Regions from separate parts of the Streptomyces sp. NPDC059649 genome, predicted to be linked through region 2. Evidence: riboswitches for the same ligand, from Rfam matches in the RefSeq annotation. Region 2 holds a riboswitch; each other region holds the start of a gene.
What was found. A riboswitch is a leader RNA that binds a small molecule or an ion and turns the genes downstream of it on or off. The one in region 2 is predicted to bind cobalamin.
Positions count from the first base shown of each region.

Region 1: it holds a riboswitch for cobalamin, as region 2 does, so the genes downstream of both, metE (5-methyltetrahydropteroyltriglutamate--homocysteine S-methyltransferase) here and ACFV1J_RS25840 (HoxN/HupN/NixA family nickel/cobalt transporter) in region 2, are expected to answer to the same signal.
Region 3: it holds a riboswitch for cobalamin, as region 2 does, so the genes downstream of both, ACFV1J_RS24645 (cobalamin biosynthesis protein) here and ACFV1J_RS25840 (HoxN/HupN/NixA family nickel/cobalt transporter) in region 2, are expected to answer to the same signal.

Region 1 is NZ_JBHWDV010000002.1:182,104-189,753, reverse strand. Features, by position in the region: gene ACFV1J_RS03880 (response regulator) at 1-400, opposite strand, end outside; gene ACFV1J_RS03875 (sensor histidine kinase) at 385-1,638, opposite strand; gene ACFV1J_RS03870 (hypothetical protein) at 1,793-2,290, shown strand; gene metE (5-methyltetrahydropteroyltriglutamate--homocysteine S-methyltransferase) at 2,377-4,770, opposite strand; cobalamin riboswitch at 4,963-5,122, opposite strand; gene ACFV1J_RS03860 (SpoIIE family protein phosphatase) at 5,180-7,650, opposite strand, start outside.
Region 2 is NZ_JBHWDV010000028.1:55,881-63,530, forward strand. Features, by position in the region: gene ACFV1J_RS25815 (hypothetical protein) at 26-1,036, shown strand; gene ACFV1J_RS25820 (alpha/beta fold hydrolase) at 1,133-2,467, opposite strand; gene ACFV1J_RS25825 (TetR-like C-terminal domain-containing protein) at 2,587-3,162, shown strand; gene ACFV1J_RS25830 (helix-turn-helix transcriptional regulator) at 3,238-3,681, shown strand; gene ACFV1J_RS25835 (VOC family protein) at 3,692-4,102, shown strand; gene ACFV1J_RS25840 (HoxN/HupN/NixA family nickel/cobalt transporter) at 4,218-5,327, opposite strand; cobalamin riboswitch at 5,358-5,581, opposite strand; gene ACFV1J_RS25845 (ArsR/SmtB family transcription factor) at 5,663-6,061, shown strand; partial or broken gene ACFV1J_RS25850 (transposase) at 6,092-6,471, shown strand; gene ACFV1J_RS25855 (DHA2 family efflux MFS transporter permease subunit) at 6,487-7,650, opposite strand, start outside.
Region 3 is NZ_JBHWDV010000026.1:37,786-45,435, reverse strand. Features, by position in the region: gene ACFV1J_RS24655 (caspase family protein) at 1-1,336, opposite strand, end outside; gene ACFV1J_RS24650 (hypothetical protein) at 1,342-1,767, opposite strand; cobalamin riboswitch at 1,970-2,107, shown strand; gene ACFV1J_RS24645 (cobalamin biosynthesis protein) at 2,237-3,223, shown strand; gene ACFV1J_RS24640 (cobyric acid synthase) at 3,220-4,797, shown strand; gene ACFV1J_RS24635 (putative cobaltochelatase) at 4,853-7,003, shown strand; gene cobO (cob(I)yrinic acid a,c-diamide adenosyltransferase) at 7,003-7,602, shown strand; gene ACFV1J_RS24625 (cobyrinate a,c-diamide synthase) at 7,619-7,650, shown strand, end outside.

The sequences.
Region 1 (7,650 bases), on a different contig from region 2:
CGGCCGGGTCCATCGCCGTCCCACCCCCGGCGACGCGTTCCAGGGCATCGATGAACTGATCGGCGTCGAAGACGCTCTCCTTGAGGAAATAGCCGATACCGCCGGCGCCGTCGGCCAAGAGCTCGCGGGCATACAGCTGTTCCACGTGCTGGGAGAGGATCAGCACCGGCAGCCCGGGCACTTCGCGGCGGGCGGCGAGGGCCGCCCGCAGGCCCTCGTCCGACTGCGTCGGCGGCATACGGACATCGATGACGGCAACGTCCGGCCGCCGGGTCAGCAGCGCATCGAGCGTCTCGGGCCCGGTGGACGCGGTCGCCACCACCTGGTGTCCGTATGCCTCGATGAGGCGGACCATCCCGTCGCGCAGGAGGTAGAGGTCTTCGGCTACAACGATTCGCATGGCACCACCATTCTCGCGCAGGTCGGGCCGCCCGCCGGACTGCTGATCTCCAGGCTGCCGTCGAACACCGCCAGGCGCCGGCGCAGCCCCGCGAGACCACCGCCGGCCCGCTCGCCGGCTCCGCCGCGGCCGTCGTCCGCCACCTCGACGACGAGGCCGGTGCCGTCCAGGGCGAGGGAGATCCGTGCCCGGGTGGCCCGGGCGTGCTTGATCGCGTTGGTCAGCAGTTCGGCGATCCCGAAGTACACGGCGGACTCGATCGGCGGGTCCAGGCGGAGCGGGAGGTCGGCGCTGACCTCCGCCTCCAGCGGGCTGTCCAGGGCGAGGGCGCGCACGGCGTCGACGAGCCCTCGCTCGTTCAGCACCGGCGGGTTGATGCCGCGGACCAGTTCGCGCAGTTCCGTCAGGGACGTGGCCGCGCCGGCCCGTGCCTCCCGCATCAGCGCCTTGGCCCGGTCGGGGTCGGTCTCCATGAGCTTCTCGGCAGTCGCCAGGGACAGGCCGAGCGAGACCAGACGGGCCTGCGCCCCGTCGTGCAGATCCCGCTCGATCCGGCGGATCTCGGCGGCCTGCGCGATGGTGGTGTCCGCGCGCTGGGCGGTGAGTTCGTCCACCCGGTCCGCCAGTGCCCTCGTGGGCGACGGACGCAGGAAGCGGACGGCCACCGGCTTGACGGACCGCCAGGCGTACGGGGCACTGGCCAGGGCCACGACCAGGCCGAGCACCCCGGCCAGGCGCGCGGGAAGCGCCGATTGGCCGAAGCCGAGGACCGCCGCGGCGACCCCGGCCGGCGGGACGGCCGCGAGCACGCCCATGGTGAGCGGCGCGATCGCCAGGAACCGCAGGTCGCGCCAGGTCGCCGGATCGCTCCACCAGAGCCGCCACCGCTGCTCCTGGCGGGCGTCCCGGCTGCTGCGCCGGTAGGAGAACCCGTTCCACCAGTATCCGGTGGACATCTGCACCACCGGCTCGGCCTGCCGGTATCCGGCGGGAATGACAGTGCCCGTCCACTGGGCGACGAGCCGGCGGACCGTACGGCAGAGCGGCCGGGACACGGCGAACGTGCCGATGGCCGCCCACACGAACACCGCTGTCCACGCCCACGGGTTCCCCGCCCACCAGACCCCCAGCACGACGGCGGCCCACACGGCCGGCACCAGCATGCTGACGGCCACCACCCCGCACGCCCGGACGAACCCCACCCCGGCACCCGCCACCCACGAACCCAGTTTTCGCATGCCCATCCCTTGTCGCTTCTCCTTGCCCGTGCTTCCACTGTGCGCCGGGCAAAGCCTGGTCCCCGCCGGTTCGGCCCGGTAGTGGGGCTGGCCCCACTCACCCGTACGTCCAGGCTCATACCGCGCCGCTCGGGCGCTCCCTAGCGTCGACACCATGACGACGACACGAAGCACGCACGACAGCAGCACGCATGACAGCAGCACGCACACCACGGGCACCACCGGCCACCCGGCGGCCGCGACGGCCCACCTCCACCCTCCGCGCACCCAGCGGGCGTTCGGCACGGCGAAGAACCTCGTCGCGGCCTACGGTGCGCTCAGCGCCGCCGTCCTCATCACGGTCGCCGTCCTCGCGCTCACCGGACACCCGGTGACCTCGTTCATGTGGGGCCGGTCGGGCGGAATGCTCGGGAGCGCCGCGGTGATCTACTGGATGACCGTCCTCGCCGCGCGGGGCACACGGTGGGCCTATCTCCGCGTGCGGATCCTCACGGTCCTCATGCCGATCGCGATCATCGGCGTCGACATGATCCCCGGCATCTGCCCGCCCTGGTTCGCCCTGAGCCAGGCCGCCTCCGCCCTCCCCCTCGCCGCGGCCGCCTTCCTCAGCAACGGGTCCCGACTGCGCGCCGCCTTCCCCAAGGGCGCCTAGGAAAGCACCTTCTGACGACGCTGCCGGGGCCCACGTCCGGCACCGTTGCCGTACCGCACCGGACGTGGGCCCCACTCACCGCGTGCTCAGGAGGATCTGGCGGGAAGGGTGGCGCGGACGTTGCGGGCCGCGGTGACCAGGTTCTCCAGGGAGGCGCGTACCTCGGCCCACCCGCGGGTCTTCAGGCCGCAGTCCGGATTGACCCAGAGCCGCTCCGGCGGGAGGGCCGCCAGCCCCTTGCGCAGCAGGGCCTCCGCCTCGTCGACACCGGGGACGCGGGGAGAGTGGATGTCGTAGACGCCGGGCCCGGCCTCGCGGGAGTAGCCGGCCTGGGCGAGTTCGTCGGCGATCCGCATATGGGAGCGGGCGGCCTCCAGGCTGATGACGTCGGCGTCCAGGTCCTCGATGGCGGCGAGGATGTCGCCGAACTCGGCGTAGCACATATGGGTGTGGATCTGGGTGTCCGGGCGTACGCCGCCGGTGGCGAGCCGGAACGCCTCGGTGGCCCAGGCCAGGTAGGCGGGGCGGGCCTCGGCCCGCAGCGGCAGGGTCTCGCGCAGTGCGGGCTCGTCGACCTGGATGACCGAAGTCCCGGCCCGTTCAAGGTCGTTGACCTCGTCGCGCAGGGCGAGGGCGACCTGGCGGGCGGTGTCGGCGAGCGGCTGGTCGTCGCGGACGAAGGACCAGGCGAGCATGGTGACCGGACCGGTGAGCATGCCCTTGACGGGGCGGCCGGTGAGTGACTGGGCGTACGTCGTCCAGCGCACGGTCATGGGCTCGGGACGGGCGATGTCACCGGCGAGGACCGGCGGGCGGACGTAGCGGGTGCCGTACGACTGGACCCAGCCGTGCCGGGTGGCGAGGTAGCCGGTGAGCTGCTCGGCGAAGTACTGGACCATGTCGTTGCGTTCGGGCTCGCCGTGCACCAGGACGTCGATCCCGGTCTTCTCCTGGAAGGAGATCACTTCCTGGATCTCGGCCTGGATGCGCTCCTCGTAGGCGGCGGCATCGATGCGTCCGGCCCGCAGGTCGGCCCGTGCGGTGCGCAGTGCGCCGGTCTGCGGGAAGGAGCCGATGGTGGTCGTCGGGAGCAGTGGCAGCGCGAGATGGGCGCGCTGCGCGGCGGTCCGCCGGCCGTACGGCTCCGGGCGGCGGGTGTCGCGGTCCGTGACGGCCGCGGCCCGCGCACGTACGGCAGGGACGCGGGTGATCGGCGAAGCGGCACGGGAGGCCAAGTCGGCCCGGTTGGCGGCCAGTTCCGCGGCGATGGTCTGGGTGCCCCGGCCCAGACCACGGGCCAGGGTGACGACCTCGGTGGCCTTCTGCCGGGCGAAGGCCAGCCAGCGCAGGATCTGCGGGTCGATGTCGTGTTCGGCGGCGGTGTCGAGGGGCACGTGCAGGAGGGAGCAGGACGCGGCGACGTCGACATGGCCGGCGAGTCCGAGGAGGGTGCCGAGGGTGGCCAGCGACTTCTCCAGGTCGTTGATCCAGACGTTCCGGCCGTTGACCACGCCGGCGACCAGCCGCTTGCCGGGCAGTCCGCCGACGGCGGCGAGATCGTCGAGGTTCCCGGCCGCGGCCTCGGTGAAGTCCAGCGCGAGACCGTCCACCGGGGTCCCGGCCAGTACGGGCAGGGCGTCGCCGAGCCGGTCGAAGTACGAGGCGACGAGCAGCCGGGGCCGGTCGGTGAGGCGGCCGAGACCGTTGTAGGCCCGGCCGGCGGCTTGGAGCTCGGCGGGGGTGCGGTCCTGCACGAGCGCGGGCTCGTCCAGCTGCACCCACTCCGCACCGGCGGCCCGCAGATCACCGAGCACCTCGGCGTACACCGGCAGCAGCCGGTCGAGCAGCGTCAGCGGGTCGAAGTCCGCGGCCACCCCGGGGGCGGGCTTGGCCAGGAGCAGATAGGTGACCGGACCGACCAGTACCGGGCGGGGGCGATGGCCGAGCGCGAGGGCCTCGCGCAGCTCGGCGACCTGCTTGCCGGAGTCGGCGCGGAAAACGGTGTCGGGGCCCAGTTCGGGCACCAGGTAGTGGTAGTTGGTGTCGAACCACTTGGTCATCTCCAGCGGCGCCACGTCCTGCGTACCGCGCGCCATGGCGAAGTAGCCGTCGAGGGGGCATCCCGTGCTCGGGCGAAGCCCGGCGCTTGGGGAAGGATCCGCCTCGACGGCCGCGCGGTGGCGTTCGGGCACGGCACCGACCATGACGGTGGTGTCCAACACGTGGTCGTAGTACGAGAAGTCGCCGGTCGGCACCTCATGGATCCCGGCGTCGGCCAGCTGCTGCCAGTTCGCCCGGCGCAGCCCCTCCGCGGTCCGGCGCAGCTCATCGGCGGTGACCCGGCCCTTCCAGTACCCCTCGACGGCCTTCTTCAGCTCCCGCCCCTGGCCCTGGCGGGGGTATCCGTACACGGTGGCCCGAGCCGTCGTGTCCGCGGCCTTCCCGGCCCGGGCACCTGTCGCTGTCACGGTCTCCGTCACAAGAAACTCTCCTTCGCGAGCTTGTCTGTTACAGATCCCGGAGACGGAACGGGGCGCGAAGGACGAACGAACCGGAGGAAGCCGCAGCTCAGGAGTTCAGCAAGTGCCGCCCACCGTCCGGTAGGTACGCCGACCCGCCCTCGAAGGTCACCGGAATGTCCGCACGTGATCCCTCACGCGCGGGCAACGGGCAGGTCTTCGGACTCGCGGGCACGTCCCCCTGGGAAAATCGCCCAGGCGGACACCTACCGGCCGTCGCTTCCCAGACCCGTCCGGGTCCAGTGCGTATGACGGCGATCGTTCCCACTCACCGCTGCGGGGCAGTCCCGGAATCCCACCGGGTTCCCTCTTACGACGCACCTGCCTGGCGGGCAGGGCGAACCAGCTGCCCGACCAGCCTAGCGCCTCTTCAGGGCTGTCGGCCGATTGCGGCCGGTCGGTATTCGGTGAGGAGGAGGGCGATGTCATCGGCGCGGTAGGAGGAGCGTTGGGCGTGGTGGAGGAGACGGTCGGCGAGTTCGTCGAGCGAGTCGGCCGGGGCGTGGGCCATGGTGCTGCGGAGCTGGTCGATGCCCACGTCGATGGGGGTGGTGCGTTCCTCGACCAGGCCGTCGGTGTAGAGGGCGAGGGCGGAGCCGGGCGGGAGGTCGACGGGGGTCTCGGGGTAGTCGCTGGAGTGGTCCACGCCGAGCAGCGGGCCGGTTTCCAGGTCCAGTACGTCGGTGTGTCCGTCGGGATGGCGGAGCAGCGGCGGCGGGTGGCCGGCGCGGACGGCCCGGGCACGGTGGCCGGCGGGGTCGAGGAGGATGTAGCAGCAGCTGGCGAGGAGGCCGGTGCCGAGGTCGATCAGGGTGCGGTTGGCACCCGCCAGGACGTCGCCGGGGGCGTGCCCCACCACGACGAACGCCCTTACCGCGCTGCGGAGTTGGGCCATGGTGGCGGCCGCCGCGATGCTGTGTCCCTCGACGTCCCCGATGACCAGGGACACGCCGCCCCTGGTGCCCGGGATGACGTCGTACCAGTCACCGCCGATGTCCATGCCGCTGGTGCAGGGGAGGTAGCGGGCCGTCGTCCGCAGGTCGGGGAGTACGGGCAGCCGGTGCGGCAGCAGGGCCTGTTGGAGGCCGCGGGCGAGGGCGAACTCGGAGTCGTAGAGCCGTGCGCGTTCCAGCGCCTGGGCGATCAGGCCGGCGAGCGCGGTCAGGACGCTGCGGTCCTTGGCCGTGAAGCGATGGACGTCGTCGAAGCCGAGGACGCAGGTGCCGACGGGACGGCCGGAGGCGATCAGCGGGAGGTACGCCCAGGAGTTCACACCGCCGACCGGGATGCCGGGGTAGCCCTGGGAGAGGCTCTGCTGCGACTCGATGAAGAGGGGGATGCCGGAGGTGAGGGTCTCGGTGCCGGGCAGGGCCGCGTGCAGCGGCATGCCCTGCAGCCAGTCGAGGAAGTCTTCGTGGTGGCCGGTGTGGAAGATCAGGTGCATCGTGCCGTCACGGACCGAATAGAGGGCGAGTTGCTGGCCGCCGAAGGCCGGGAGGAGCTGCTCGGCGACGACTTCGCAGACCTGGTGGGTGGTGACCGCCTCGGTCAGCGCGCTGCCGAGTTGCAGGACGTGGTACATGACGCCCAGGCGGGCCGGTGCGGCGGCCGCGGTGGTCGAGGGGGCCGGAGGGGCCGAGGGAGATGCGGCCGGCGAGGGGGACTGGGGCGGTGAGGTTGCGGCGGGCGGTACGGCGGACTCCGGTGAGACCTCCGGGCGCCCGGTGGGGACGACCCGGCCGGTGACGCCGTTCGGATCCGGGTGGAGGGAGAAGGCCAGCCACTGGTCGGGCGGGCGGCAGACGAGGAAGGACGTCGGTGTCTGCGAGACCATCGCGGACCGGTGCTGGTACTCGATCACGGGGTCGGACAGCCACGGCAGGGCGTCCCACAGACACTGCCCGATCACCTCCTCGCCCTTCACGTCCAGCAAGCGCTCCAGGCTGCCGTTGACGTAGCTGACCCGGCCGTCGGGGGTCAGGGAGAACAGTCCGTCCCGCAGCCGCTCGACCGCCGCGGCCGCCGCACGGCCGGCCCGTGCGTCGATGACCACGCCGACGAGGTGGGCGCGGGCCCGGTCGTCCGGCAGGTCGGGTACCCGGCCCCACAGCGCCACGCTGTGGTACCCCTCGTCGATGCCGTGACCCTCACCGCCGCCGTCCGCGCCGCCGCACGGCCCGGCGCCGGCGCCCTCGCGTACCCGCAGCGGCCGGGACATGATCCGCCCCTCGGCGGCCGCCCCACGGGCCGCGGCACGGAACGCGGCGCGGTCGCCGGGGTGGAGACGGGCGGCCAGCGTGTCCACCCGCGCGTCGAAGGTCTGCGGGTCGAGGCCGAAGATCGCGCAGAACTCGTCGTCCGCGGTGAGGGCGCCGGTGGCCAGGTCCCAGTCGAACAGGCCGGCCCGCACGGCGGGGGCGGAGGGGGCCGGGGTCTCGACCGGGGCGGTGTGCGGATCACACTCCAGGGGGTCGCCGGTGCGGGCCCGGAAGGCGGCCAGGGCGGCGCCGAGGCGGTTGGCGAGGGCCCGCAGATGGCGGCGCTGGGTCTTGGTCAGCCCGTCGCTCCCGGGCGGCGCGGCCCAGACGACCGCGAGCGCCCCGAAGGTCTCCCCGCCCGCCCCGACCGGCACGGAACAGGAGCCGAAGGCGTACGGCAGGGCCACCGCGAGCTGGGGGAAGCGGCGCATGGTCTCGTCGGCGTCGGTCAGGTGGATCGTGCGCCCGGAGCCGTACGCCACGGCGACCGGTATCGGACTGCTCACCGGGACCAGGCTCCAGCCGCCCAGCAGGGACGGCGGCACCCCGCAGGTCGCGGCGAGCACCAGGGAGCGGCGGTCGC
Region 2 (7,650 bases):
CGCCGCCGGATGAGGGAAATCGGCCATGCCATGGGGACTGCATGAGGCGGTCGGCCTCACGAACGCGGGCACCCAGTGCCCCAACCACGCCTCCGATCAGCAGGAGGTCGCCGAACTCCTGGATGCCGTCGGCCTGCCCGCCGGTGGGACCTCACTGGACGAGCTCCCACCGATCGAGGAGGGGAACGCCTCGAACCAGCTCTCCGAGGCGATCCGCACCTTCCAGACGGTCCAGGACGGCCTGATCGCCGACGCCCGGGTGGACGTGGGCGCGGCCACCTGGAACCGTCTGATGGAGCTGGTCGATCCGGGCCACGCCCCCTTCGGAGAAGGCGTCCCCTTGCTCCTCTCCGTTTCGGATTTCGAGGTCACCGAACTGCCGGAGAGCGTCGGCCCCTCGCCGTCCCTGATCTACACGCTCCAGGGACAGGTCGCGGAATGGGACGGCCCCGGCATCCGCGTGGAGCTCTGGGTCAACGGGCCCCTGAAGGTCTCCTGGAGCCAGCAGGCGTACGACCTGGGCTGTGAGGTCTCCCCCGACTTCAAGGCACTGGATGCGGCGGTCGCCTCCGGCACCGCCCGGGCCATCGGGGGCGTGGCCCTGGACCAGCTCTGCTCCCGGTTGCGGTCGGAGTCCAGGGCCGCGATCGGGTCGCTGTACGAGTCGGTCAGCCTGCGCGTCGATCTGGACGGAAGCCCCAGGATCGGCGGGACCATCGGCGACGAAACGGCTTTCCTCCGGGTGGAGTTCGACCCCGCGGAACGGGCGCTGATCTACACCGGGAGCATGCGCGTCTTCAAGTCCCAGCCGGTGACCGAGGGCGAGGCACAGGTGTCCGGGGACCTCCGGGTGCAGCTGAAGGTCATCACCCACCAGGACGACTTCGCGGCCAGCGTGGGGGCGGCCGTCGCCGTCCTGGCGACCGGGGCGGTGTTCCTGGCCCCTACGGCGGCGTGGGTGGGCGGCGCGCTCGTCTCCGGCCTGGGCGCGGGCGTCCGGGAAATCCTGGTCCGTATCCCCGTCAGGGCGTTCTAGCGGTGCGAACCGGCTCTGGTGGTGGGTGAACCGGCTTCAGCGGTAGGGGAGTTCGACGCGACTTCCGTGACCCCGTCGCCGGCAGCCCACCCACCCTCACCTGTGTTCGCGAAGGAAGGCCGGGATGTCGTCGCGGGTCGGGTAGTTGGGGAGGGGGGCCGGTTTGTTCTGGAGGAATGCGGTGAGGGCGGCGTAGGCCCGTTCGCTGTTGGCGTCGAGGCCGTTCCACATGTGGTGTCCGACGCCGGGCAGGTACTGCGTGCGTTGGACGGCGGGGTCGTTGGCGAGGACGGCGGTCTCCCACTGGCGGACCTGGGAGGAACACTCGGCGATCATGAGCATGGCGGGGGTCCGGGAGCGCCGCAGCTGCGCGGTGAGGGAGGGCGAGTCCCTGACCGTCCGCTGGATGCGGAGGCTGGCGGCGGGACTGAAGGAGAAGTTCCGTGCGGTGTCCTCTACGGGGATGCGGTGGGCGTCCCGCGCGCAGTAGGCGGACGCGGTGTCGTCGCCGAGGTCGGCGGCGGTGAACGCGTTGTCGCCCTCGGCCTGTCCGACCAGCCCGTTCTCCGGGGTGAGGAGCCCGAGTTGCAGGAGGCCGAAGGCGACGGCGTAGCGGGGGACATGCGTGGAGCGCGGTCCGGTCAGGGCCGGCGCGAGGCCGCGCGCGGACTTCCGTCCCTTGTGGCCGGCGATCCGGGCGGTGGGGCCGTCCATCGGCCCGGGTTCGGCGATGACCGCCCGGTGGACCCGTGCGGCGATGTGCGGGTCGGCCAGGGCCCGGGTGAGCACGGCGCCGCCCGAGGAGAACCCGAGGACGTCGACCCGGCCGCGGCCCAGACGGTCGAGGAAGGCGCCGAGGTCACGGACCGACCTGGAGATCGTGTACTGCTCCATGGGGAGCAGGTCGCTGCGTCCGCCGCCGGCCTGCTCATAGGCGTGGACGTCGTAGCCCCGGCGCGCCAGCAACTGGAGGAACCGGTGGTCGAGGAGCGAAATGCTGCGAACCGGGCCGCCGTTGAGGTAGACGAGGGGAACGGGCCGTCGGGTGGCGGCCTTTGCGGGCGGATAGTGGTACACCGCGACCCGGCTGCCCGTGGCCAGGCGCCAGTGCTGCGTGGCCACGAACGGCAGGGCGGACGGGTAGCGCCGCGCCGAGGGCACGGTCGGGAGACAGACCGACGCCGTCAATGCCGCCGCGACGACCACCGGCACGAACGGCACCAGCCGCGCCGGCCGGGTACGGCGCCGGCCCCGCCACAGCGCGAGGACCGTCGCGACTGCCAGGGTCGTCAGCCAGGCGGCGAGGCCGGAGCCGGCGCCGTCCGTGAGGACGAGCAGCGCGAGAAAGACGACGACCAGGCCCGCGACGGCAGCCAGAGCCAGCAGCAGGCGCCCTGCGGCGCGGAGGAAACGTATGACGGACGGTGGCATGGCGATGACGACCCCGTTTCTTGGTCCGGTGCGAGGGGTGAGCTCCCGACCGGCTTGCGGAACAGTGTTTCAGAACAGCGTTTCAAAACGACGTTATCAGAGCTGGGTAGGTTGGTCCCGTGGGTAGGCCGAAAACGAACGACGACACCGTCAAAGAGCGGCTCGTGGCATGCGCGACCGAGATGTTCGCCACCCGTCCGCGCGAGCTGGTGACGGTCCGCGCCCTGGCCACGGCCGCCGGGACGTCGACGACGGCGGTGTACTCGCTGTTCGACGGCAAGGACGGGCTGATCGGTGAGGTGCGCGACAGAGCGGTCGCCGGCCTGTACCAGGACCTGTCCGCGGTACCGACCTCCGACGACCCGCTCGCCGACCTCTTCGCGCTGGCCGTCGCGTACCGGCGATGGGGACGCGAACACAGCCACCTCTACACGGTGTTGTTCGGCGGGGTGCAGTCCTTCGATCCGTCGGGCGCCGTCGGTACCGCCGACCCGGTCCGGCCGCTCCTCGCGGCGATCGACCGTGCCTTGGCGGAGTCCCTCCTCGCCGGCGAGGCGACCTCGATCGCCCTCTCGTTCTGGGTGACCCTGCACGGGCTCGTGACCCTCGAACTGGCCGGGGCCCTCGACGCGGCCACCGCCGAGAGCAGCCTCCGGACCACGATCCACGCCACCCTGCGCGGCTGGCGGAAGTAACCGGCGGCCCCCCGGCGCCCTCGCGGGAACCGGCGACGCTGGGCAACCCCGGCGGGACATGGCACGATCACGCAGGTGACCAGCAGATCCAGCACCGCGCCATCCCTGCGCGACCTCGCGCTGCTGCGCCGCGTCCGCGACCGGATCGACCGGGAGTACGCGCAGCCGCTGAACGTCGAGGCGCTCGCCCGTGGCGTGAACATGTCGGCCGGGCACCTCAGCCGGCAGTTCCGGCTCGCGTACGGCGAGTCGCCCTACGCCTATCTGATGACGCGGCGCATCGAGCGCGCGATGGCGCTACTGCGCCGGGGCGACCTCAGCGTCACCGAGGTCTGTTTCGAGGTCGGCTGCTCCTCGCTGGGCACCTTCAGCACGCGCTTCACCGAGCTGGTCGGGATGCCGCCCAGTGCCTACCGGCGCCAGGCGGCGCTCGCACCGGCGGAGCTGCCGCCGTGCGTGGCGAAACAGGTGACCCGACCGATCAGGAATCGAGAAGCGCAGGTCACCGATGGCCTCTAGCGTGAGAGCCATGGACATCACCATTCACACCAGCTTCCTCCCGCACGACGACCCGGAGGCCTCCCTGGCCTTCTACCGCGACACCCTCGGCTTCGAGGTCCGCAACGACGTCGGGAAGGGAAAGATGCGCTGGATCACGGTCGGTCCCGCCGGCCAGCCCGACACGTCGATCCTCCTGGCGCCGCCGGCCGCCGACCCCGGCATCACCGACGACGAGCGTCGCACCATCGTCGAGATGATGGCCAAGGGCACCTATGGCTGGATCCTGCTGGCCACCAAGGACCTCGACGGCACCTTCGAGCGCGTGCAGGCCGGCGATGCGGAGGTCGTCCAGGAGCCGACCGAGCAGCCGTACGGCGTCCGCGACTGCGCCTTCCGCGATCCGGCCGGCAACCTGATCCGCATCCAGGAAGTGCGCTGAGCCTCCGGAGGGGCCGGGCCGCGGCGCTCCGACGGCTCGTCCCCTCCGCCTGCCGAAGGATTCGCGGCCCCGGGAACGCGAAGTGCCCCAGCGCCGGCTGGTGGACCCGCCCGCCTCAGCCGTTGCCCGCCGAGCGCGCCGCCCAGCGCTTCTCGACGCCGGCCAGGCGCCAGTACGCCAGCGCCGCGGCCCACACCACCACGAACAGGCCGACGATGAGGAAGCCGACGTTGTCGAGGTCGAGGCCGGAGATCCAGCCGGTCACCGGGTCGCTCAGGCCCAGCTTGTCGTGGAGCACGGTCACCAGCTCGATGGTGCCGATGAAGAGGGCGACGGCGATGGACAGGCCGGTGATGGTGAGGTTGTAGTAGACCTTCCGGACCGGGTTGGAGAACGCCCACTGGTAGGCGAAGTTCATGAAGGTGCCGTCGAGGGTGTCGAACAGGCTCATGCCGGCGGCGAAGAGCAGCGGCAGGCACAGGACCGCGTACCAGGGCAGGCCGGCCGCGGCGCCGCTGCCCGCCATCACCATCAGCGTGACCTCGGTCGCGGTGTCGAAGCCGATCCCGAAGAGGAAGCCGAGCGGGAACATCTGGCCGGGGCGGGAGATGGAGCGGGTGAACCGACCCAGGAAGCGGTTCATGAAGCCCCGGGAATCCAGCTGCTGCTCCAACTCGGCCTCGTCGTAACGTCCTTCGCGCATCCCGCGGAAGACCCGCCAGATCCCGGTCAGCGCGATGAGGTTGAGGGCGGCGATGAGGTAGAGGAACGTGCCCGAGACCGTGGTGCCGATGGTGCCCAGGATCTGGTGGGTACGGGATTCATCGTTGAGGAGGGCGCCGGCGAGCTGGGCGCCCCCGGCGACGAGGGCCGCCATGACGACCACGACGCTGGAGTGGCCGAGGGCGAACCAGAAGCCCACCGACACCGGACGCTTGCCGTCGGCCATCAGCTTGCGGGTGGTGTTGTCGATCGCGGCGATGTGGTCGGCGTCGAAGGCGTGCCGCATGCCCAGGGTGTAGGCGGTGATGCCGAGTCCGACGCCGAAGACCTGGCTGCCGACGGAGTAGTGGTGGGGGACCACGAGCAGGAACAGCACGCCGAAGGCGACGACATGCAGGCCGGCTATGACGGCCATCAGGCCCGCGGTGCGGACGGTGTCCTGCCGGCGCCAGCGGAACGTGGCGGGGGCAGGGGTGGTCGGGGTATCGGTGGACAGGGCCATCCGGCGGTCACGCTCCAGCACCTCGTGGATCACTTCGTGAGATGCCGTGGCCGGTCTCCTGGCTTACGGGTTCGCTGCCGCTCGTGCCCGTCCCTGCCTTCCCAACCGCGGGCTGCGGCCAGTGGCTCCGTCCACCCAGCAAGGTGCACGAAACGGGACGAGAACTCCCCGATCACAGTGGCGAGGGCCGCTCCGGACTGGGACCACGAGGTCCGTCACCGGTCTTCCCGAGCACCACGGCGCGCCAACCCTACGGGTCGCCCGGCGATGTCTTCAAGCCTGCACAACTGTGCAGGTATCGAAGATCACACTCTGCGACCTGCGAAGATGTCCTCATGCATCTCGTCCCGGCCGAGCGCGCCGACCACCGCACCATCGACGGCCACCGCGTCTGCGACGCCATCGCCGCCATCGGTGAGCCGGGCGAGGTCCGGGCCTGGGCCGACCGCTTCGCGCTGCTCGCCGATCCCGGGCGCCTCGCCCTGCTGCTCGCCCTCCACCGGGCCGGTCCCATCGCCGTCTCCGACCTGGCGGTCGCCACCGGCATGAAGGACACCGCGGTCTCCCAGGCGCTGCGTCTGCTACGGGCCGCCGGCGTGGTCGAGGGCGCGAAGGACGGCCGGGTGGTGCGCTACCGCGTGGTCGATGACGCGACCGCGGCACTGCTGACGCACTGCACGACCGGGGAACCCCACCGCGCGCGGGCTCAGGGCCTGTCCGACGGGTCGGTGTGACTGACCTGTCAGCTGATCGTTCCGGTCAGCATGGGGCGGGGTGATGCATCCGATGAGGAATGGGCTCGCTTGGAGCCGCACTTACCCGAGAACGTGGGACGAGGTGGCCGTTGGAAGAGCCACCGCAGAGTGATCAACGGCATCCTCTTCCGGCAGCGGACCGGCCTTCCATGGCGGGACCTGCCGGCACGGTTCGGGAGGTGGAAGACCTGCCAGGACAATGCAGAGGCAGCAGGGGGGGCCGGCCCGCCGGCTTCGACAAGATGCTCCACAAGCGTCGCAACGAAGTGGAACGAACCACCAATCGACTCACGAACTTCCGGGCGGTGGCGACGCGTTACGACAAGAGGGCCTACATCTTCCACGGCACTGTGACCGTCGCCGCGATCTGGCTGTGGCCTCGCCCCTGACCCGCCAGACCCTGCCTAGTCCGCCGCCCCCGGGGCCGTCCGCAGCGGCACCTCGCGGATCAGCCAGGCGGCCGCGAAGGCGACGGCACACAGCGCGGCCGTGCCGATCATGACGCTGTGCAGTCCGCCGGTGACCCCGGCACGGAAGGCGTCCCGCACCCCGTCGGGCAGCCCGAGCAACACCGCGGGGGTCACTTCGTGGCCGCCGGCGAGCCGCTCCCCGTCCCCGCCGAGCCGGTCCGTGAGAGTGGCGGCCATGCGGCCGGTGTAGAGGGAGCCGAGCACGGCGACGCCGAGCGAGCCACCGATGGTCCGTAGCAGCGTGGTGGTGCCGCTGGCCGCGCCCATGTCGCGGGGCTCCGCGCTGTTCATGGTGATGAGCATCGCGGGCTGCATCAGACAGCCGAGGCCCAGGCCGAGGACGAGCGTCAGCGCGGAGGCCACCGCCGTGGCGGTGTCCGCGCCGACCATGAGCAGGGCCAGGGCGCCCGCCGTGGCGACCGCGCCGCCCGCGATGGGGTACCCGCGGTACCCGCCGCCGTTGGCCACCGCCCGCCCGATGAACAGCTGCGCGCCCATCATGCCGAGCATCAGTGGGAGCAGCAGCAGCCCACTTTCCGTCGACGACATGCCCCGTACGAACTGCATGTACTGCGGCAGATAGCTCGCCGCGGCCAGCATCGCCGCGCCCACCAGGAAGCTCAGCACCTGGGCGAGCGTGAAGTTGCGGTCGCGGAACAGGCGCGGCGGGATGATGGGTTCGGGTGCTCGTCGCTCCACGTGGACGAACCAGCCGAGGGCGCCCACCGAGAGTGCGGCGAGCCCCGCGATCTGCGGTGAGAGCCAGTCGTACGCCGCGCCGGCCCAGGTCCCGATCAGGGTGAGCGCCAGAACGCCCGCCGTGAGGAGTGCGGCGCCCAGGAAGTCGATGCGGGCCGGGCCGCGCTCGCCGCGCAGTCGGATGCAGAGCCCGACGATCAGGAGTGCGGCGGCGCCGACGGGCACGTTGACGTAGAAGACCCAGCGCCAGTCCAGCTGGTCGGTGAGGAAGCCGCCGAGCAGCGGGCCGCCGATCATGGCGACCGGCAGCAGTACGCCGATCATCGACTGGGAGCGGCCCGCCTGCGCGGGCGGCAGGAGCGTCCCGAGGAGGGAGAGCGCACCCACGAAGAGGCCGCC
Region 3 (7,650 bases), on a different contig from region 2:
AGGAGGCGCGCACCCGCTCGACGTCGTCCAGCTGCTTTCCCGCGGGGATGCCGACGACCAGCGGACTGTAGGCGACCGGGCCGGTGTTGTGCAGGGTCGCCGGGGAGCCCGTGGGGGGCATGCCGCGGCGGGCCTCGTCGTAGTCGGCGGTGGACTCGGGGATCCACAGGTCGGGTTGCGGGCCGGGCCGGTAGAGCGGATCGGTGCCCTTGTCGTCCTGCTGTCCCTGGCCGGTCCCCTGGGCCTCGCCCTGCCAGCGGCCGGCGGCGGCGAAGCCCTGGTCGATCTGGTCCTTGGCGGCGGAGTAGACGGTGATCTGGGCGCGCCGGCAGCCCGCCGGGAGGTCGCCCTCGCCCTGCAGCGGGCGGGTGTTGGCCTCGGACATCTCGTAGTCGAACGCGGCCCGGCGCAGGGTCGGTTCGGCCTCCGGCGCGGTGAGCAGCCGCAGTTCGAGGGCGGGCGGGCAGTCCGGCAGCGGCAGCAGCAGCTGCCGGACGACGAGCCCGGCGGCGATCAGCACGAGGACGGTGACGAGCGCGAGCAGCGGCTTCAGGCGGGGCCGGACGTGCTGGTTGGACCAGCGGCGCAGGCGGACCCGCGGCGGCGTCGGCAGCCGCGCCTCGGGGGTGGCGAAGGACAGCACGACGTCGTCGACGGTGTTCTGCTTCGCCGACCGGGGCTCCCAGACGTCGCCCATCGGCGTCCGCTCACCGGCGAGCCGGCCCCGTAACTCCCGTACGAGGTCCTCGAAGGTGACGAACCGGCGGCCGGGGATGCCGTTTTCGAGGATCTGCACCATGGCGCGGGTGAAGACGGTGCCGCCGGCCGGTTCCTCCCCGCTGAAGATCCGGCGGTTGGGCTGGGCGGCCATCAGCAGCGACATGGGTTTGCGGTGGGAGTGGAAGGCGCCGCCGGCGTTGCCCGCGTAGCAGCACTCCAGGACGATCACGATGCGTTCGGCGCGGGCGCTGTCGAGGCAGGAGAGCACCGCGTCCTGCCAGGAGACGGTGGTGTGGCTCTGCCGGGGCACCGAGGCGCCGACCATCAGCTGCAGGTCGCCGCCGTCGCTGCCGACCCAGCCGTGGCCGGAGAAGTACACCAGCAGCAGTCCGCGGGCCTCGTCGGCGGCGGTCTTGAGCGCCTGGCTCAACTCCCAGGGTTCGGCCGGCCGGCAGAGGGTGACCTCGTCGGCGGTGAACAGGTCGGTGGCGGTCAGGGCGCGGCGCAGCTCGGCGGGGTTGTCCTCCACCGCGGGCAGGCCGCCGAGCGTCGCGTAGTCGTGGACACCGATCAGCAGCGCCCGGTTGATCTTTCCCCGCGCGTCGTATTCGGACATCCGGGTCAGTCCTCGCCGGCGCTGCCACTCTCGTGCGTCGGGTTGCCGGGATCGGGTCGTGCCGGGCCGCCGTCGCCGGTGACCTCGACGGCGGGCTCCTCGCCGGCGGCGCGCTCCTCCTTGCGGCGCCGCAGCCATTCCCGCACGGCGATGCTCAGTCCCTTGGTGACCTCGGTGGCGATCGCGCCGACGACGACCAGGATCAGGTCGTCCACGCCCACGGCCATGTCGGCGGGGCCCGGTGCGTCCCCGTCGTCCGTGAGGTGCGGGGGCTGCGGCCGGTGTTCCCAGGTGTGGTCCCGGCGGCTCAGCCAGGGTTCGCGCTCCAGCCAGGCCCGGAGGTCGTCGAGATCCTGCTGCGGATTGTCCGTCCCGGTGACCCTGAGGCGGATCTCCTGACGGTCCTCATGATGGTCGGCGTGCTCCGGCATCCCCCAGCCCCCTTCCGGCGGCCCCTTCGCCACCGTGCACCAGATAGTGACGTGGAATCAGGGACGGGGGCAACCGTCCGTGACGCCCTCACCACCCTGTGGCGTGCGCCACAGGGCCTGCCACGGGGCAGCGTCGCAGGTCAAGGGTGAGTTGACGGGCCTTCGCGGACCGTGGTGGACTGCCGGGGCCAATCGGCGACAGATGAGGAAGTCCGGTGAGAATCCGGCGCGGTCCCGCCACTGTCACCGGGGAGCGTTCCTCCGACGAGGGCCACGGTCCGTACGGATACGTACGGACGGGAAGGCCGGGGGACACGCCGATCCGGGAGCCAGGAGACTCTGGTCGCCGTCACGTCGAGCCAGGGCGAGGACCCTGAGTGAGGACATACCGCCATGCCTGGCCGCCCGCCCCGATCCCCACTGCCCGCTGCCGCAGGGCCCCTTCGAGGACCGACGGCGGCCTGATCCGATGCGCGGCGAACACGCGGGATATGCGTGCGGCGCGGCTCTCGGCTTCCTCGGCGACCTGATCGCGGCGGATCCGCGGCGCGGTCATCCGGTGGCCGCGTTCGGCCGGGCCGCGGCCGCCGTCGAGCGCCGGCTGTGGCGCGACCACCGGGGTCATGGCGCGGTCCACGCCGTGCTGTGCGCGGGCGGTGCGGCGGCCGGCGCGGCGCTGCTGGAGCGGGCCGTACGGCACCGCCGCGGCGCCCGGGTGGCCTTGACCGCGGCCACCGTCTGGGCGGTGCTGGGCGGCACCTCGCTGGGCCGGGAGGCGCGGGCCGTCGGCGGCGCGCTGGAAGCGGGCGATCCGGACGTGGCGCGGGAGCGGCTGCCGCATCTGTGCGGCCGTGATCCCGAGGCGCTGGACGGGCCGCAGATGGCCCGCGCGGTGGTGGAGTCGGTGGCCGAGAACACCTCGGACGCGGTGGTGGGCGCCCTGGTGTGGGGCGCGTTCGGCGGGGTGCCCGGTCTGGTGGCGTTCCGGGCGGTGAACACCCTGGACGCGATGGTGGGTCACAAGTCTCCGCGTTACCGGCGGTTCGGCTGGGCCGCGGCCCGGCTCGACGACGTCGCCGGCTGGCCCGGCTCCCGGCTGACCGCCGCGCTGACCGTGCTCGCGGGGCCCGACCGGCGCGGTGCGCTCGCGGCCTGGCGGGCGGACGGCGGGGCGCACCCGAGCCCCAACGCGGGCCCGGTGGAGGCGTCGTTCGCGGGCGCGCTGGGCGTACGGCTGGGCGGCACGCTGGCGTACGGCGGGCGGGTGGAACACCGTCCGGTGCTCAACGGCGCGGCGCGGCCGCCGGAGGTGGCGGACATCGAGCGGGCGGTGCGGCTGTCGCGGCGGGTGAGCGCGCTGGCGCTGGTGGCGACGGTGGCGGGACGGCTGGCGGCGGGCGCGGTGCGGGACAGGATCGCGGGCGGCAGGGGCACGAGCGGGAGGAAGCGCCGGTGAACGGGCAATGCGGGACGGCCGGGGGGCTCGGCGGCGGGCTGCTGGTGGCCGGTACGACGTCCGACGCGGGCAAGAGCGTGGTGACGGCGGGGATCTGCCGCTGGCTGGTCCGGCAGGGCGTGAAGGTGGCGCCCTTCAAGGCGCAGAACATGTCGCTCAATTCGTTCGTCACCCGCGAGGGCGCGGAGATCGGCCGGGCGCAGGCGATGCAGGCCGCCGCGGCCCGGGTCGAACCGACCGCGCTGATGAACCCGGTCCTGCTCAAGCCGGGCGGCGACCGCAGCAGCCAGGTGGTGCTGCTGGGCAGGCCGGTGGGTGAGCTGAGCGCGCGCGGGTACTTCGGCGGGCCCGGAGGGTCGTCCCCCGGGGAGGCGCGGTACGCGGGCGGGCGGGAGCAGTTGCTCGGCACCGTCACCGACTGTCTCGCCGAACTGCGCCGTACGCACGACGCCGTCATCTGCGAGGGCGCGGGCAGTCCCGCCGAGATCAATCTGCGGCGCACCGACATCGTGAACATGGGCATCGCCCGGACCGCCCGGATACCGGTCGTGGTGGTCGGCGACATCGACCGCGGCGGCGTCTTCGCGTCCTTCTTCGGGACCACGGCGCTGCTGTCGAAGGAGGACCAGGCGCTGGTCGCCGGGTACCTCGTCAACAAGTTCCGGGGCGATGTGACGCTGCTGGAGCCCGGTCTGGACATGCTGGAGCGGCTGACCGGGCGGCCGACGCTGGGCGTGCTGCCGTACGCGCACGGGCTCGGCATCGACGAGGAGGACGGCCTCCGGGTCTCGCTGCGCGGCGCGGTGCGCGAGAGCGTGGTGGCGCCGCCGCACGGCGCGGACGTGCTGCGGGTGGCGGTCTGTGCCGTCCCGCTGATGTCGAACTTCACCGACGTGGACGCGCTGGCGGCCGAACCGGGCGTGGTGGTGCGGTTCGTGGACCGGCCGGAGGAACTGGCCGACGCGGACCTGGTGGTGCTGCCGGGCACCCGCGGCACGGTCCGCGCCCTGCGGTGGCTGCGCGAGCGCGGGCTGGCGGACGCGATCGTCCGGCGGGCCGCCGAGGGCCGTCCGGTCCTGGGCATCTGCGGCGGCTTCCAGATGCTCGGCGAGCACATCGACGACGAGGTCGAGTCGAAGGCGGGCGCGGTCGAGGGCCTCGGGATGCTGCCCGTACGGGTCCGCTTCGCGGTGGAGAAGACGCTCGCCCGGCCGGTGGGCGAGGCCCTCGGCGAGCCGGTGGAGGGCTACGAGATCCACCACGGCGTCGCCGAAGTGACGGGCGGGGACGAGGCGTTCATGGACGGCTGCCGGGTCGGCTCCGTATGGGGCACGCACTGGCACGGCTCCCTGGAGAGCGACGCCTTCCGCCGGGCCTTCCTGCGGCGGGTGGCGGCGGACGCCGGCCGGGCGTTCGTCCCGGCCCCCGACACCCGATTCGGCGCGCTGCGCGAGGAGCAGCTGGACCGGCTGGGCGATCTGATCGAGGAGCACGCGGACACCGGGGCGCTGCTCCGGCTGATCGAGAAGGGGGTGCCGGAGGGGCTGCCGTTCGTGCCTCCGGGGGCGCCATGAGGGGTACGCAAGGGACGGGATCCGGGCCGGCCGGCGACGTGGAGGACGACACAGCATGACGAGTGCGCACAACACCACCCCGCAGTACCCCTTCACCGCGGTCGTCGGCATGGCCGACCTGCGGCTGGCGCTGCTGCTGAACGCGGTGAGCCCGGCGGTCGGCGGGGTGCTGGTCCGCGGCGAGAAGGGGACCGCGAAATCCACCGCGGTACGCGCCCTGTCGGCGCTGATGCCGGCCGTGGACGTGGTGGCCGGCTGCCGGTTCGCCTGCGCCCCGGCCGCGCCCGACCCCGGCTGTCCCGACGGGCCGCACGGGACCGGGGCCGCCGAGAGCCGTCCGACGCGGATGGTGGAGCTTCCGGTCGGCGCCTCCGAGGACCGCCTGGTGGGCGCCCTGGACATCGAACGGGCCCTGTCGGAGGGCGTGAAGGCCTTCGAGCCGGGCCTGCTCGCGGACGCGCACCGCGGAATCCTGTACGTGGACGAGGTCAATCTCCTCCATGACCACTTGGTCGACCTACTGTTGGACGCCGCCGCGATGGGCGCCTCCTACGTGGAGCGCGAGGGCGTCTCCGTCCGGCACGCCTCCCGTTTCCTGCTGGTCGGGACCATGAACCCGGAAGAGGGCGAGCTGCGGCCGCAGTTGCTGGACCGGTTCGGGCTGACCGTCGAGGTCGCGGCCTCCCGGGAGCCGGAGCAGCGGGTGGAGGTGGTCCGGCGGCGGCTCGCGTACGACGCCGACCCGGCCGGGTTCGCGGCGCGCTGGGCGGCCGAGGAGGACGCGCTGCGGCAACGCATCGCCGCGGCCCGGGAGTTGCTGCCCGAGGTGACGCTGGGCGACGCGGCGCTGCGGCAGATCGCGGCGACCTGTGCCGCGTTCGAGGTGGACGGGATGCGCGCGGACATCGTCATGGCGCGGACCGCCACCGCGCTGGCCGCGTGGGCCGGGCGGACGGAGGTCCGGGAGGAGGACGTGCGGCAGGCGGCACTGCTGGCCCTGCCGCACCGCCGGCGCCGGGCGCCCTTCGACGCCCCCGGACTCGACGAGGACAAGCTCGACCGGACGCTGGAGGAGTTCGCCGGACAGGACGATCCGGCGGACGGCGGGGACGATCCGGAGCCGGACGGTCCGGACGGGGGCCCCGACGGGGGCGGTCCGGGCGGCGGAGTGCCGCCGCAGGAGGGCGGTCCCCAGGAAGGTGGTCCTCAGGAGTCGTCGGTGCCGCCGGGGGACGGACTGCCGCACCAGCGTGAGCAGGAGACCCCGCAGGCACAGGAGCCCGTACCCGAGCCGTCCGGGGACGGGGACGAGGCCGGGGCCCGGCCGCAGGCGCAGGGCGGGGCGGCCGCGGAGCAGCCGGCGGTGGCGGCCGGTGAGCCGTTCAAGGCCCGGCGTCTGGACGTGCCGGGGCTGGGCGAGGGCGCCGACGGCCGCCGCTCCCGGGCCCGTACCGCGCACGGCCGGACGACCGGGGCCCGCCGCCCCCGGGGCGCCCTGGGCAAACTGCACCTGGCGGCCACCGTGCAGGCCGCGGCGCCGCACCAGAAGGCGCGCGGGCGGCGCGGCACCGGGCTGCTGGTGCGCCGGGACGATCTGCGCGAGGCGGTGCGCGAGGGCCGGGAGGGCAATCTGGTCCTGTTCGTCGTGGACGCGTCCGGCTCGATGGCGGCGCGCAAGCGGATGGGTGCGGTCAAGGGCGCGGTGCTCTCGCTGCTGCTCGACGCCTACCAGCGGCGCGACAAGATCGGCATGATCACGTTCCGGGGCGCCGGCGCGGAGGTCGCGCTGCCCCCGACGTCGTCGGTCGAGGCGGGTGCGGCGCGGCTCGCGTCGCTGCCCACCGGGGGCCGTACGCCGCTGTCCGAGGGGCTGCTCGCGGCGCACGAGGTGCTGCGGGTGGAGCGGATGCGGGACCCGGCGCGCCGCCCGCTGCTGGTCGTGGTCACCGACGGGCGGGCCACCGCCGGCCCCGAGCCGCGGGTCCGGGCGTCCCGGGCGGCGCGGCTGCTGGCCGCCGACGGCACCGCCGCGGTCGTGGTGGACTGCGAGACCGGTCCGGTACGGCTGGGTCTGGCCGGTGAGCTGGCCCGGGACCTCGGAGGCACCGCCGTCACCCTCGACGCACTGCGCGCGGACCGCGTCTCCGCGCTCGTACGGACCGTTCAGGGCACCAGGACCGTTCACGGCAACAGGAAGGCCGCGTAATGCCGCAGGGACAACCGTCCGTCGTACCGAATGACGGGCTCACCACCCGCCAGCGCCGCAACCGCCCGCTGGTGCTGGTCCACACGGGCCTGGGCAAGGGCAAGTCGACCGCCGCCTTCGGGCTGGCGATGCGGGCCTGGAACCAGGGCTGGCCGGTCGGGGTGTTCCAGTTCGTGAAGTCGGCGAAGTGGAAGGTCGGCGAGGAGCGGGCGCTGCGGGTGCTCGGCGACTCCGGTGAGGGCGGCACGGTCGCCTGGCACAAGATGGGCGAGGGCTGGTCATGGGTGCAGCGCGACTCGCAGTTCAGCAACGAGGAGGCGGCCCGGGAGGGCTGGGAGCAGGTCAAGCGGGACCTCGCCGCGGAGACCTACCGGCTGTACGTCCTCGACGAGTTCGCCTATCCGCTGCACTGGGGCTGGGTGGACACCGAGGAGGTGGTCTCGGTGCTGCGCGACCGGCCCGGCACCCAGCACGTGGTGATCACCGGCCGGAACGCCCCGCAGGCGCTGTGCGACCTGGCCGACCTGGTCACCGACATGACGAAGGTCAAGCACCCGATGGACGCGGGCCAGAAGGGCCAGCGGGGCATCGAGTGGTGAGCGAGGTGGGCGCAGCATGAGCAGCGGGGGCGCCATTCCCCGGCTGGT